One region of the Streptomyces sp. NPDC060205 genome, then DNA from elsewhere that is predicted to be linked to it. Evidence: riboswitches for the same ligand, from Rfam matches in the RefSeq annotation. Region 1 holds a riboswitch; the other holds the start of a gene.
The links. Region 1 has a riboswitch for ZMP and ZTP ahead of ACFWGJ_RS41080 (bifunctional 5,10-methylenetetrahydrofolate dehydrogenase/5,10-methenyltetrahydrofolate cyclohydrolase). Riboswitches for the same ligand answer to the same signal wherever they lie in the genome.

Region 1 (5,395 bases):
ACGTCGGGCGCGCCGATCTGCAGCGGCATGATCCAGTTCGTGAAGCCGGCGAACAGCGGCGTCGCGAACATCAGCAGCATGATCGTGCCGTGCATCGTGAACGCCTGGTTGAACTGCTCGTTCGACATGATCTGCGTGCCGGGACGGGCCAGTTCGGCGCGCATCAGCAGCGCCATGACGCCGCCGATGCAGAAGAACGCGAACGACGTGACCAGGTACATCGTGCCGATCGTCTTGTGGTCCGTGGTGGTCAGCCGACGGACGGCGGCGAGGCCGGGACGGCGCCCCGGCCGTGGGGGCGCGGGCGCCGGGATGACAGTGTTGCTCTCCATGCCCCGCCTGTGTCCGCCGGCCCCTCCGACGTCACACCCGGGCGGAGCGACAAGGACCACCGAAACAGGTGTGACGATCGAGGACCTGCCGGACACGTACGGAACATGAGCAACGACGAGATCTTCGCCGCTGCCTATCGCGAGCACTACTGGGCGGTCAGCCGCTATGTTGCGCGGCGACTGGACGGCCGGACGAGCGAAGTCGAGGAAGTGGTGGCGGAGGTCTTCACCGTCGCCTGGCGGCGCCGGTCCGACCTGCCCGCGTCCCCTCTTCCCTGGCTGTACGGCGTGGCACGCAACTGCCTCTCGAACGCGGTACGCGGCTACGGGCGCCGCCGGCGGCTCATGGACCGGCTCGGGAACGACGAGACCGCGCACGGCAGGCAGATCGTGGACAGCCCGGACTCCGAGCGGCCCGCCGAGTGGGTGCACGACGCGCTGGCCCGTCTCTCCCCGGCCGACCAGGAGGTGCTGCGGCTCGCAGCCTGGGAGGACCTGGGGGTCGACGAGATCGCCGTGACCCTCGGCTGCGGCAGCCGGGCCGCGGCGATGCGGCTGCACCGGGCCCGCCGCCGCCTCAGAACGGAGATCGACCGCATGCGCATCGTGGTGCCCCCGGGCCCCGGCGCCGCCGACTCCGACTCCTGCACGGACTCCGGCAAGAACTCCGGCAAGAACTCCGGCACCGACACTTCGAAGGAGCAGTTCCATGGCTGACGAGCTCGAACTGCTGCGCCGGGCCAACCCCGTGCCCGGTGACGACCCCCGCTTCGGCGAGGGCCCGCTGGGCCACGAGGGCGAGCGGCGACTCAACCACCTCATGGCAGGCGCCGGCGCCGGAGAAGACACGGCCACAGGCCCGGCCACACGCCCGGCCACAGGCCCGGGCACGGGTGGCGAGCGCGGGCCGCGGCGCAGCCGCCCCCGCCTCGTCTGGGCGCTCGCCGCGACCGTGGCAGTGGCCCTGACCGCCACCGCCCTCCTCCTCGCGGGTCCGAACACCACCCCGGCGGTGGCCGCGCCCCGCCCGCTGGTGGTCCGGGCCGACTCCACCCCCGTACCCCTCGACACGCTGGTCCAGAGGGCCGAGCGGGCCGAGCGGGACGCGGGCGACGGTTCGGAAGGGCTGCGCAAAGGCACGCACGTGCAGTCGTGGAGCGTCGGTATGTCGGAGGACGGGCCGCCGATCACCCTGCCCGTGGAACGTGTCGTGCGCTGGAACGCCGACGACAGCCACACGGAGCTGGTCGTCGCGACCGACCCGCGCCACCCCGGCCGACGGGTCCTCACCGACGCGGACGACGGCCCGCGCCTGGTCGACGACGGGCACGTCATCAGCGAGCAGACCTTCCCGCCGAGCTGGAGCGACGCCCCGCCCCAGTCACCGCCGCCGCACGACACCGCGCGGCTGCGCGCGTACCTGCGGGAGGCGCAGCACCTCGACGGCCCGCCGACCACCGGCGAACTGCTGGACGCCACCGCGGTGCTGCTCGACACCTGGACCCTCGGCGCCCGCGAGAACGCCGCGCTCGCACGGCTCCTCGCGGACGCGAAGGGGCTGAGGCCGGTCGGCCAGGTGACCGACCGCCTCGGCCGGCTCGGCCAGGCGTACGTGTACGACGGCGCCGGTTACCGCCGGATGCTGATCATGGACCCGGCCGACGGCACCGTCCTCGGTCTGGAGGACACCGCGGCCGTCGACGAGCCCGAGTACGGCGTCGAGACGGGCGACGTCATGCAGTACAGCGCGTGGATCCGCTGACGGCCCCGCCCCTCGACGCGTGCCCCCTGATCAGGCGCCGGTCTGGCGGACGGCCGCCTCGACGGTCTGGGACAGCAGCGTGGCGATCGTCATCGGACCGACCCCGCCGGGCACGGGAGTGATCAGTGAGGCGCGCTCACGGGCGCTGTCGAAGTCGACGTCGCCGACGTTTCCGGCGTTGTACCCGGCGTCGACGACGACCGCGCCCGGCTTGATGTCCTCCCCGCGGACCAGCCGCGGCCGACCCACCGCGGCCACCACGATGTCCGCCTCGCGCAGGACCGACGACAGATCGGCGGCCGGGGTGCGCGAGTGGCAGTACGTCACCGTGGCGTCGCGGCCGAGCAGCAGCATCCCCACCGGCTTGCCGAGGATCGCGCTGCGGCCCACCACCACGGCCCGTTTGCCGGAGGGATCGACGTCGTACGCGTCGAGGAGGCGCATGATCCCGCCCGGGGTGCAGGAGGAGAAGCCGGGCAGTCCGAAGCTCATCGCGGAGAAGGAGGCGAGGGTCACCCCGTCGACGTCCTTCTCCGGGGCGATCGCCTCGAAGGCCGCCCGTTCGTCGATGTGGTGCCCCATGGGGTGCTGGAGCAGGATGCCGTGCACGGTGGGATCGGCGGACAGCTCGGTGAGCGTGCCGATCAGTTCGGCGGTCGTGGTCGCGGCGGGCAGGGACACGTGCCGCGAGGCGATCCCCGCCTTGCGGGAACGGTTCTGCTTCATACGTACGTACGTGACGGATGCCGGGTCCTCGCCCACCAGCACGGTGGCAAGACAGGGCGTCACCCCCGTGCGTGCGGTGAGGTCGGCCGCCTGCTGCGCCGTCCGCTCGACGATCCGCCGGGCGAGACCGGTGCCGTCCATGAGTGTGGCCTGGGACATGTGCCGCTCCTGAGCGTCGTGGAAGATGCCCAGGCGCGCGGCTCAGACGATTGCGTCGGGCCGCTCCCCGGTGGTGGTCCACCTCAGCGCCAGTTACGGCCTGCCGCTATTTTACGCCTCGCCGTAAGTGCTGGTGCGGGCTTCGCCAGGTGTCGGATGTGTCTGCCGGCCGGTGGGGGTTGGTCGCGCAGTTCCCCGCGCTCCTGAAAGAGGCACGCCTCGGCGCCGTACCCTTTCCCGCGCCCCTGCGGGGCTCGGGGCGGGGCTTCAGGTCTCGCTCGTCAGGAACGCGGTTGCCTGGGCCTGAACCCGTACCGCTCCGATCGCTCCCGCCCAGCGTGCGACCTCGGTGGCGAGGGCCGTGGCGGCCGGTTCGTCGCCCGTGTCGCGGGCCAGGACGGCCAGCAGCATCTGCTGGGAGAGGGTGCCGGGGACGTTCCCGGCACGGGCGCCGAGCGCGGTCGCCCGGGTCCAGCGCTCCCGCGCCCGGTCGTGGTCGAGGTTGTCGTGGTCGTGGTCCCCGAGATGACGCAGCGCCTCACGGGCCAGCAGGTCGTCGCCCGACTCCCCGGCGTCCAGCGCGAGTTCGTAGTGCGCGGGCGCCTCGTCCCGCTCGGCGAACAGGTTGTCGACGATCAGCCCGAGATACATCCGCGCCCACCCCCGGCGTACGTCGTCGGCCGCCCGTTCGCACAACTCCTCGGCCCGCCGCCGCAGTTCCGCCAGTTCCTCGGGGTCCTTGCCCGCCGGACCGAACCGGAACGTACCGTCCCCGAGCAGCAGCCGGAAATACGCATGCCGCAGCCGTACGAAGTCCAGGTCCCAGAGCCCGACCGGCTCGGTGAGCCGCCCGATCGCCGTGTCCGCGGCGGCGATCCGGGCGTCCGCGGTGTCCGTACCGCCGAACCAGTCGCGCTCCAGGGCGATCTGCGCCCCGGTGAGCGCGAGAGCCGCCCGGTCGCGCGGCTCGGAGGTGACGGTGGCGTCGAGGAGGCATAACGCGCGCTGCCACCGTCCGGCCCGGGCCAGTTCACGTGCCGCGGCGGTGACCTCGTCCACCGGGAGGGCGGCGTGCGGCGTGCTCGTCTTTGTCATGGCGAGGAAGGTAGTGAGCAGAAAAACCATCCACAAGGAAACCATTGCGCGACTTCAGGACATCGGGCCACCGCCGCCGCGCGGCCGTGGACGGACCGCGTCGGAAGGATCACCGGCGGGAACGCGCCGCCCGCAGTGCCGACCGCAGGAGCGAAGCGGACACGCGTCGGCCCGTCCCGCGAGCCGGCCGGGGCCGCGCCGCCGGCCCTGGGCTCAGCCGGGCCGAGAAGGTCCAGGTCAGACGCGAGGTGATCCGGATCCTCGGCGTCATTCCTCGGCGTCCCGGGCCTGCGGCACGGTCTGCTCGACGAGCCTGCCGTCGCGCAGTTCCCCGTCGGCCGCGTACAGCGACAGCAGTGCCGTCGCGTCCTGGTCCTCGATGCCCCGGCGCAGTGCTGCGGTGTCGAAGCCGGGGCCTGCCGCGGTGTCCATGACGGACCTCCTTGTGGACCACTGGCGAAGGCCGTGGCCCGCGGTGCGTGCGCCGGGCGGGCCGCGGAGGCCTCCCCTTCGAGACTCCTCCGGCCCGGGAACCTCGGCAAGCGCAGCCGTGACGATGCGCCTGTCGGGTGAGGGGCCGGGCGGGGCCGTGTCCGCGGGCAGCTTGTCACCGTTGCTGAAAGCATGATCTCAACACGACGTATTGTCGCCGCCGTTGGCCTCGCCATCAGCGTCACGGGTCTCGCCGTACCGTCCGCGGGTGCCGCCACGGTCCCCGAGACGGGAAAACTGGACCCGATCGCGGAGCTCGACCAGATCGCCGTGAGCGACCTCCCCGTCGAGCACAGGAACAAGATCCCGAAGATCTCCGAGGGCATCCAGGAGCTCAACCAGCTCAACGGCCTCTACCAGCTGGAGCAGCTGCACCAGGTGACCGACCTCGCCGCCCCCGTCACCGGCCTGCTGCCCGCCATCGAGTACTGAGCCCGCGCGTACGGAGTCGTCCGCTGCCGGGCCGTGCGGTTCTGGGCTGTCCGGTACGGGGCCGTCGCGCACCGGGGCGGCCCCTCGCCGTGTGTGTCGCAGTGAGGCCCGGTGACGATCCGGTGGTCATCGGCCCTGTCCGGATGCGCGTGCGGGCGGTCCGGGCGAGGCTGAGGGCATGTCGGAACACCCCGCAGTACTCGTGCATCCGCCGCGCGGCGACGGCGGCCGGCGCGTGACGGTCCACGGCGAGCCGGTCGGCACCGCCATGAACCTCCCGGACATCGTCGAGTTCCTGCGCCGCGCCGGGCTGGAGTTCGACGAGAACGAGGTCACGGTGTCACCGCTCATCGAGTGGCGCGGCGGAGGTTCCTCGTACTGGGGGCCGGAGCCGGGA
Region 2 (7,305 bases), on a different contig from region 1:
AGGAACCCCGGCGGGTCGAGCGGTGTACCAGAAGTGACAGACGGTCGCGGACGGACCGCACCGCGGGGTGCGGGGGTGCGGGGGTGCGGGGGTGCGGGGCGTACGGGGGCGCCGGGGAGCAGGGCGGGCGCGGGGGCGAGGAGTGGTGGGGATGCGAGGAGAGATGGGCACGTGGTGGCCTCGGCGGGGGCCGAGCGATGGCTGAGGGGGTGGTCCGGCCGGGGGCGGGAACGGGTGCTGGTTCGGGTTCGGGCTCGGGAACAGGCGCGGGGGCGGGCTCGGGAACAGGCGCGGGCCCCGGCTCGGGCTCGGGCTCCGGCTCCGGCTCCGGCTCCGGCTCCGGCTCCGGCTCGGGTACGGGCACGCCGGTCGCCGTGTTCAGGGCGTGCACCGTGCTCGCTGCTGTCGCCGTGTTCGCCGTCGTCGCTGTGGCCGCCGCGTTCGCTCTGGTCGTGGGGGTCGGGGCGGCGTCGGCGCACTCGGCGGGCTCGGCCACGGAAGGCGGCTCACCGAATCTCGCGGTCGTCGTGGCGGGCGACGGTTCGGGACGGACCACGAGCGTGAGGTCAGGGGAGCCGGACTTCGCACGGCTCTGGCAGTTGACGGGACCGACGGCCACCGGCACGCAGAAGGTTCCGCAGGACTGGCTCGAAGGCCGCTTCCCTGCCGTGCGGGCCACGGTCGTCTGGGGGACGACCGGAGTGGGTGGCTGGCCGGAGACGGACAGTGCGCCCGGGGGCGACATCTTCATGGGGCGCCAGGACCAGGTGTTCCTCGCGAAGGACGGCACGCCCTGGATCCGGTCCGACCCGGCACTCGACGTGAACGACGACGACATCCGCTGGCACCGGGCACCACGGTCGGTCTACGACCAGGTGGAGCGACGGCAGTTGTTCGGTTCCGCACCCGTCGTGGGTGCCGGGTCCCGCGCCGGGGGCCGGGCGTGGTGGGCGGCGCCGGGGGTCGCGTCGGGCCTGGCGGCCGGGGTCGTCCTCGGCTCGGGCGGCACTCTGCTGATACGCCGCGCGGCGGCCGGGCGTGAGCCGGGGCCGCCGCGGGAGTCACGACAGGAGCTGATCGACTTGTGAGACGGCCGGCCGGGGCCGGGGTGGCCACGGTCGGCGGGGTCGGGGGCCGAGGTGGCCGGGGGACGGGGTGGCCGGGGCCCGGACAGTCGGGCCCCGGTGGCCGGGAACTCAGCCGAGGTCGATCTCCGGGTACAGCGGGAAGCCGGTGAGGAGATCGGTCGCGCGGTGGGAGATCTCGTCCGCGATCTTCGGGTCGAGGACGTGCTGGGCCTTGGAAGGGGTGCCCTTCTTGGTGGTGCCCGGTTCCGTGGTGGTGAGGACGCGGTCGATGAGGCCCGCGATCTCGTCCATCTCGGTGGCTCCGAGGCCCCGGGTGGTCAGCGCGGGCGTGCCGATGCGGATGCCCGAGGTGTACCAGGCGCCGTTCGGGTCGGCGGGGATCGCGTTGCGGTTGGTGACGATGCCCGAGTCGAGCAGGGCCGACTCGGCCTGGCGGCCGGTGAGGCCGTAGGAGGAGGCGACATCGATGAGGTTGAGGTGATTGTCCGTGCCACCGGTGACCAGCGTGGCGCCGCGCCGCATCAGGCCCTCGGCGAGGGAGCGGGCGTTGTCGACGACGGCCTGGGCGTAGTCGCGGAACTCGGGGCGGCGTGCCTCGGCGAGGGCGACCGCCTTGGCGGCCATGACGTGCGGAAGGGGGCCGCCGAGGACCATCGGGCAGCCGCGGTCGACCTGGTCGGCGAGCGACGAGTCGCACAGGACCATGCCGCCGCGCGGGCCGCGCAGCGACTTGTGGGTGGTCGTGGTGACGATCTGGGCGTGCGGGACCGGGTCGAAGTCCCCGGTGAGGACCTTGCCGGCGACGAGGCCCGCGAAGTGGGCCATGTCCACCATGAGCGTGGCACCGACCTCGTCGGCGATCTCGCGCATGATCCGGAAGTTCACGAGACGGGGGTAGGCGGAGTAGCCGGCGACGATGATCATCGGCTTGAACTCGCGGGCGGTGACGCGCAGGGCCTCGTAGTCGATGAGGCCGGTGGTGGGGTCGGTGCCGTAGGAGCGCTGGTCGAACATCTTGCCGGAGATGTTCGGGCGGAAGCCGTGGGTGAGGTGGCCGCCGGCGTCCAGGGACATGCCGAGCATGCGCTGGTTGCCGAATGCCTGGCGCAGCTCGGCCCAGTCGGCCTCGGAGAGGTCGTTGACGTTGCGGACGCCGGCCTTCTCCAGGGCGGGGGCCTCGACGCGCTGGGCGAGGACGGCCCAGAAGGCGACGAGGTTGGCGTCGATGCCGGAGTGCGGCTGGGCGTAGGCGTGCTCCGCGCCGAAGAGCTCGCGGGCGTGCTCGGCGGCGAGGGACTCGACGGTGTCCACGTTGCGACAGCCGGCGTAGAAGCGGCGGCCGACGGTGCCTTCCGCGTACTTGTCGCTGAACCAGTTGCCCATCGCGAGAAGGGTGGCCGGGGAGGCGTAGTTCTCGGAGGCGATCAGCTTGAGCATCTCGCGCTGGTCGGCGACCTCCTGCCCGATGGCGTCGGCGATCCGGGGTTCGACGGCACGGATCACTTCGAGGGCGCTACGGAAGGCGGTGGATTCGGTGGAAAGGGGCTCTGGCATGACGGCCTCCGGACGTGGCGTTCGGCGTTCACGGTTCGGCCCAGGCGCACGGCACACGGTTCCCGGGCCGCTCCCCGATGGTCGATCCCATCCCAGCGCGCCAGTCACGGCCCGTGGATCAGCGTACCGGGAGGGTCCACGGGAGAGGGCGCGCCGTCCACCATGCGAGCGACGGCAGGGCCCGGTCGGGACCGGTCCCCGCCGTGGGTCACAGGATCACGTGCGGCAGGAAGCGCGCGTATTCGTCCGTCACCAGGCCGGACGATTCACGGATGCCGAGGCCGGCCGACTCGTGTCCGACGACCCAGGCGCCGAGGACGACCCGGTTGCCGTCGAAGGACGGCAGGGGTGCCAGCTCCTGATAGCAGCAGGTCTCCTCGCGGAGGGCGACGGGACCGGAACCGGGTTCGTGGATGGTGACGCCGGCGCCCTCGCGGCCGAGGAGGGGTTTGGCCACGTATCCGCTGGTGGTGGCCAGTTCGCGGGGGCCGTCGAGGTAGGCGGGGAGGAGGTTCGGGTGGTCCGGGTACAGCTCCCAGAGGATCGCGAGGAGGGCTTTGTTGCTGAGGAGCATCTTCCAGGCGGGTTCGATCCACATCGTCGTGCCGGTGCCGCCGCCGTTGTCGAGGGTGGCGAGGACGTGCGGGGCGAAGCGGTCGGTGGTGAGCCATTCCCAGGGGTAGAGCTTGAAGCAGCTGCGGATGAAGCGGAGCTGCTTGTCGACGAAGCGTCCGGAGAGGCGGTCCCAGCCGATCTCCTCCATCGCGATCCAGGCGGTGTCGAGGCCGGCCTGTTCCGCGGTCTCCTTCAGATAGCCGACCGTCATGAGGTCCTCGCCGAGTTCGTCGGCGGCGGAGTGCGCGAAGTAGAGGGGGCTGCCGGGCGGGAGGAGGGAGGCCTGTTTGCGCCAGGCTTCGACGAGCCGTTCGTGGAGGGAGTTCCACTGGTCGGCGCCGGGGAAGCGTTCCTCCATCCAGAACCACTGGGGGCTCGCGGCCTCGACGAGCGAGGTCGGGGTGTCGGCGTTGTACTCCAGGAGCTTCGCCGGGCCCGTGCCGTCGTAGCGGAGGTCGAAACGCCCGTACAGGGAGGGGAGTTCGGCGCGGCGACGCCAGGCCTCGGCGACCGGCTGCGCCACGCGCGGGTCGGTGATCCCGAGGTCGGCGAAGCGGTTTTCGGTGACGATGTGCTCGGCCGCGGCCAGGCACATCGTGTGGAGTTCCTCGACGACCTCCTCCAGTGCCTCGACCTCGGGCAGGGAGAAGACGTAGTGGGCGGACTCGTCCCAGTAGGGGCGCAGGGAGTCGTCCGGGTAGCGGGTGAGGGGATAGATGAGGCCCTGTTCCTCGACCGTTCGCTGCCAGTCGGGGCGGGGTTTTATGGTTCGGCGTTCCACAGTCGTGTGTCCGTAGATCCGTCAGTAGTCCGTAGATCCGTGAGTGCGTTCCGTGTCCCGGTCAGCCGCCGCCGCTGCCCGAGCCCGAGCAGCCGAAGCCGTCCCGGTCGACGGCCTCGCTGCGGCTGAAGGTGCCGTCCTCGGCGCGGCCAGCGGAGACGTCGGCGTCGTAGTACCAGGCGGCGTCGGTCTTGCCGCTCCCGCTCGTCCCGCGCTTCCTGCCCGACGACGTGGAGCCGGAGCCGGACGCGCAGTTCTTGTCGGCGACGACCTTGTAGCCGCCCGTGTAGTCGTAGCTGTCGCGGTCCACACAGCGGCGGTCGGGATCCGACCCGCACGAGGTGAGGGCTGTCGCGAGGATGCCCATGCCACCGAGTACGACCGTGCTGGACCGTAGTCTTCTGCGCTGCTCCGCCATGTCTCTCCCCCGTTCGGCCCGTCCAACGGGCTCGTCAGTCCGACAGCGTAAAGATCACGTGCCCCGGTTGTACAAGCGGCTACCCCAACTTCCCCTCCTCTAAAGTCACTTTGTGCTCTTTGGAATGCTGTGTGCCCTTGGTGCGTCGGTGTGCTTCGGGACGGCGACGGTGTTGCAGGCGATCGCCGCGCGGGCGGCCGGGCCGGGGACGGAGTCCTCCGAGGCGGCTTCCGGGGTGGACGCCGCGCTGTTCCTGCGGGCCGTGCGGGAGTGGCGGTATCTCGCCGGGCTCGCGCTCGACGGGGTCGGGTTCGTGCTGCAGATCGCGGCCCTGCGGTCGCTGCCGATCTACGCGGTGGGGGCGGCGCTCGCCGCGAGTCTCGCGGTGACGGCGGTGGTGGCGGCGTGGCTCCTCCGCGTACGGCTGAGCGGGATCGAGTGGGGCGCGGTCGCGGTGGTGTGCGCGGGGCTCGCGATGCTGGGGCTGGCGTCCGGCGCGGAGGGGGACAGGGCCGGTTCGACGGCGCTCACGTACGCGATGCTGGGCACCGCCTTCGCCGTCCTGCTCGTCGGGGCGTTCGCCGGGCGGCTGCCCGGACGCGGGCGGGCGCTCGCGCTCGGCCTGGGCGCGGGGTGCGGGTTCGGGGTGGTCGAGGTGTCGGTCCGGCTCATCGACGGGCCCGCCCCTGCGACGCTTTTCACCGATCCGGCGACGTACGCGCTGCTGCTGGGCGGAGGCGCCGCGTTCATCCTGCTCACCTCGGCGCTCCAGCGCGGCTCGGTGACGACGGCCACGGCGGGGCTGGTCGTCGGCGAGACCATCGGGCCGGCCGTGGTGGGCGTGGTCTGGCTGGGCGACCGTACCCGCGAGGGCCTGGCCTGGCTCGCCGTCCTCGGCTTCGCCGTGGCGGTGGCGGGCGCGCTGGCGCTGGCACGCTTCGGGGAGGCTCCGGCGGATGAGGGCGCGAGGGCGGAACCGGGCACCCTCTAGCCGCCTGGGCCCACCCCGGCGGGGCTAGGGCAGCGCCCCGCACAGTGTTTCCAGCGCTCCCGGCCAGCCGCTGTCCGACGGGGTTCCGTAGCCGACGACCAGGGCGTCCGCCGGAGGGGGTGTGGCGGCCGGGTGGCGGTAGCGGCTCAGGCCGTGGACGGCCAGGCCGTGCCAGGCCGCCGCGCGGACCACCGACTGTTCGGTGCCGGGCGGGAGCCGCAGCACGGCGTGGAAGCCGGCCGCGATACCGGTGGCGGTGACCGACGGGGCGCGGGCCGCCAGGGCCGTGACGAGCTGGTCGCGGCGGCGCCGGTAACGGAGCCGGGAGGCGCGCACATGACGGTCGTACGCACCCGACGTGATGAACTCCGCCAGGGTCAACTGGTCCAGGACCCCGCACGACCAGTCCATGCCGCCCTTGGCCGCCATGACCTCGGGCGCCACGTCCGGCGGCAGCACCAGCCAGCCGAGGCGCAGACCGGGCGCGAGGGCCTTGCTGGCGGTGCCGAAGTACACCACGCGGTCCGGGTCGAGGCCCTGGAGCGCGCCCACGGGCTGGCGGTCGTAGCGGAACTCGCCGTCGTAGTCGTCCTCCAGGATCAGCCCGCCGGTGCGCCGCGCCCAGTCGACGACGGCGGCACGGCGGTCGGGGCGCAGCGGCACCCCCATGGGGAACTGGTGGGCGGGCGTGAGCAGCACCCCGCCCGGGGAGCCGCTCCCGCCTTCGGCCAAGTCGTCCGTCCGCGTGCCCAATTCGTCGAACGGCAGCGGCACCGGCGCCAGCCCCGCCCGTTCGATCAGGTCCCAGTGCACGTCGAGGCCGTACGACTCCACCGCGAGCGTCCGTGCGCCCCGCCGCCGCAGCACCTCCCCGAGCAGCATCAGCCCGTGCACGAACCCCGAACAGACGAGGATGTGATCGGGGTCGGCGCGTACGCCCCGGGCGCGGGCGAGGTAGCCGGCGAGTGCGGTGCGCAGTTCGGCACGGCCGCGCGGATCCCCGTAACCGAGGGCGTCGTTCGGTGCCGCAGTGAGGGCCCGGCGGTAGGCCCTGAGCCACTCGGCGCGGGGGAACGAGGCGAGGTCCGGGGTGCCGGGGACCAGGTCGTACGCGGGCCCCTGGTGTGAGCGGGGCCTGCGCGCGGGAGAGGCGGGGACGGGCACGTCCCGCTGTGCCACTCGGGTGCCCGAGCCCTGGCGCGCGGTGAGCCAGCCCTCGGCGACGAGGTCGGCGTACGCGTCGGCGACCGTGTTGCGGGCGATACCGAGGTCGGCGGCGAGGGAACGTGAGGACGGCAACCGGACGCCCGGTGCGAGCCGTCCGCCCCGCACCGCCTCCCGCAGCGCGTCCGTGAGACCTCTGCGCAGGCCGGAGCCGGTACGCGCCACGTCGACGTGCAGATCCACTCCGAAAGTGGCCCAAGATTCAGCCATGAAAATGGACCATACTCCTGGGCTGGTTCGCTCGTAGGGTCGACGGCATGACGACGACACAGAGCACCAACGCCCCCGAGGAGAGCCCTCGACTCCAGTGGGTGAAGTTCGCCCCCGAGGTCTACAAGGCCATGGTCCGGCTGGACGCGGCGGCCCGGCAGGGCGTCGACCCCGTGCTGCTGGAGCTGGTGAAGATCCGTACCTCGCAGCTCAACCACTGCGCGTTCTGCCTCGACATGCACACGAAGGACGCGTTCGCGGCGGGTGAGAGCGTGGAGCGGATCGTGCAGCTCAGCGCGTGGGAGGAGTCCCGGCACTTCTACACGGAGAAGGAGCTGGCCGCGCTCGCGCTGACCGAGGCGGTGACGGTTCTGACGGACGGGTTCGTCCCGGACGAGGTGTTCGAGACGGCCGCGCGGCACTT

Region 2: linked by a shared signal. The riboswitch ahead of ACFWGJ_RS15985 (glycine hydroxymethyltransferase) and the one ahead of ACFWGJ_RS41080 (bifunctional 5,10-methylenetetrahydrofolate dehydrogenase/5,10-methenyltetrahydrofolate cyclohydrolase) in region 1 are both predicted to bind ZMP and ZTP.

Annotation. Positions count from the first base shown of each region.
Region 1 covers NZ_JBHWZP010000467.1:250-5,644, forward strand. Annotated here, with positions in the region: partial or broken gene ACFWGJ_RS41065 (cbb3-type cytochrome c oxidase subunit I) at 1-332, opposite strand, end outside; gene ACFWGJ_RS41070 (RNA polymerase sigma factor) at 438-1,049, shown strand; gene ACFWGJ_RS41075 (CU044_5270 family protein) at 1,042-2,094, shown strand; gene ACFWGJ_RS41080 (bifunctional 5,10-methylenetetrahydrofolate dehydrogenase/5,10-methenyltetrahydrofolate cyclohydrolase) at 2,125-2,979, opposite strand; ZMP/ZTP riboswitch at 3,000-3,086, opposite strand; gene ACFWGJ_RS41085 (hypothetical protein) at 3,247-4,074, opposite strand; gene ACFWGJ_RS41090 (hypothetical protein) at 4,342-4,506, opposite strand; gene ACFWGJ_RS41095 (hypothetical protein) at 4,699-4,998, shown strand; gene ACFWGJ_RS41100 (hypothetical protein) at 5,177-5,395, shown strand, end outside.
Region 2 covers NZ_JBHWZP010000075.1:26,123-33,427, forward strand. Annotated here, with positions in the region: gene ACFWGJ_RS15980 (hypothetical protein) at 198-1,088, shown strand; gene ACFWGJ_RS15985 (glycine hydroxymethyltransferase) at 1,197-2,642, opposite strand; ZMP/ZTP riboswitch at 2,674-2,760, opposite strand; gene ACFWGJ_RS15990 (glutathionylspermidine synthase family protein) at 2,851-4,038, opposite strand; gene ACFWGJ_RS15995 (hypothetical protein) at 4,100-4,456, opposite strand; gene ACFWGJ_RS16000 (hypothetical protein) at 4,581-5,447, shown strand; gene ACFWGJ_RS16005 (PLP-dependent aminotransferase family protein) at 5,472-6,881, opposite strand; gene ACFWGJ_RS16010 (carboxymuconolactone decarboxylase family protein) at 6,929-7,305, shown strand, end outside.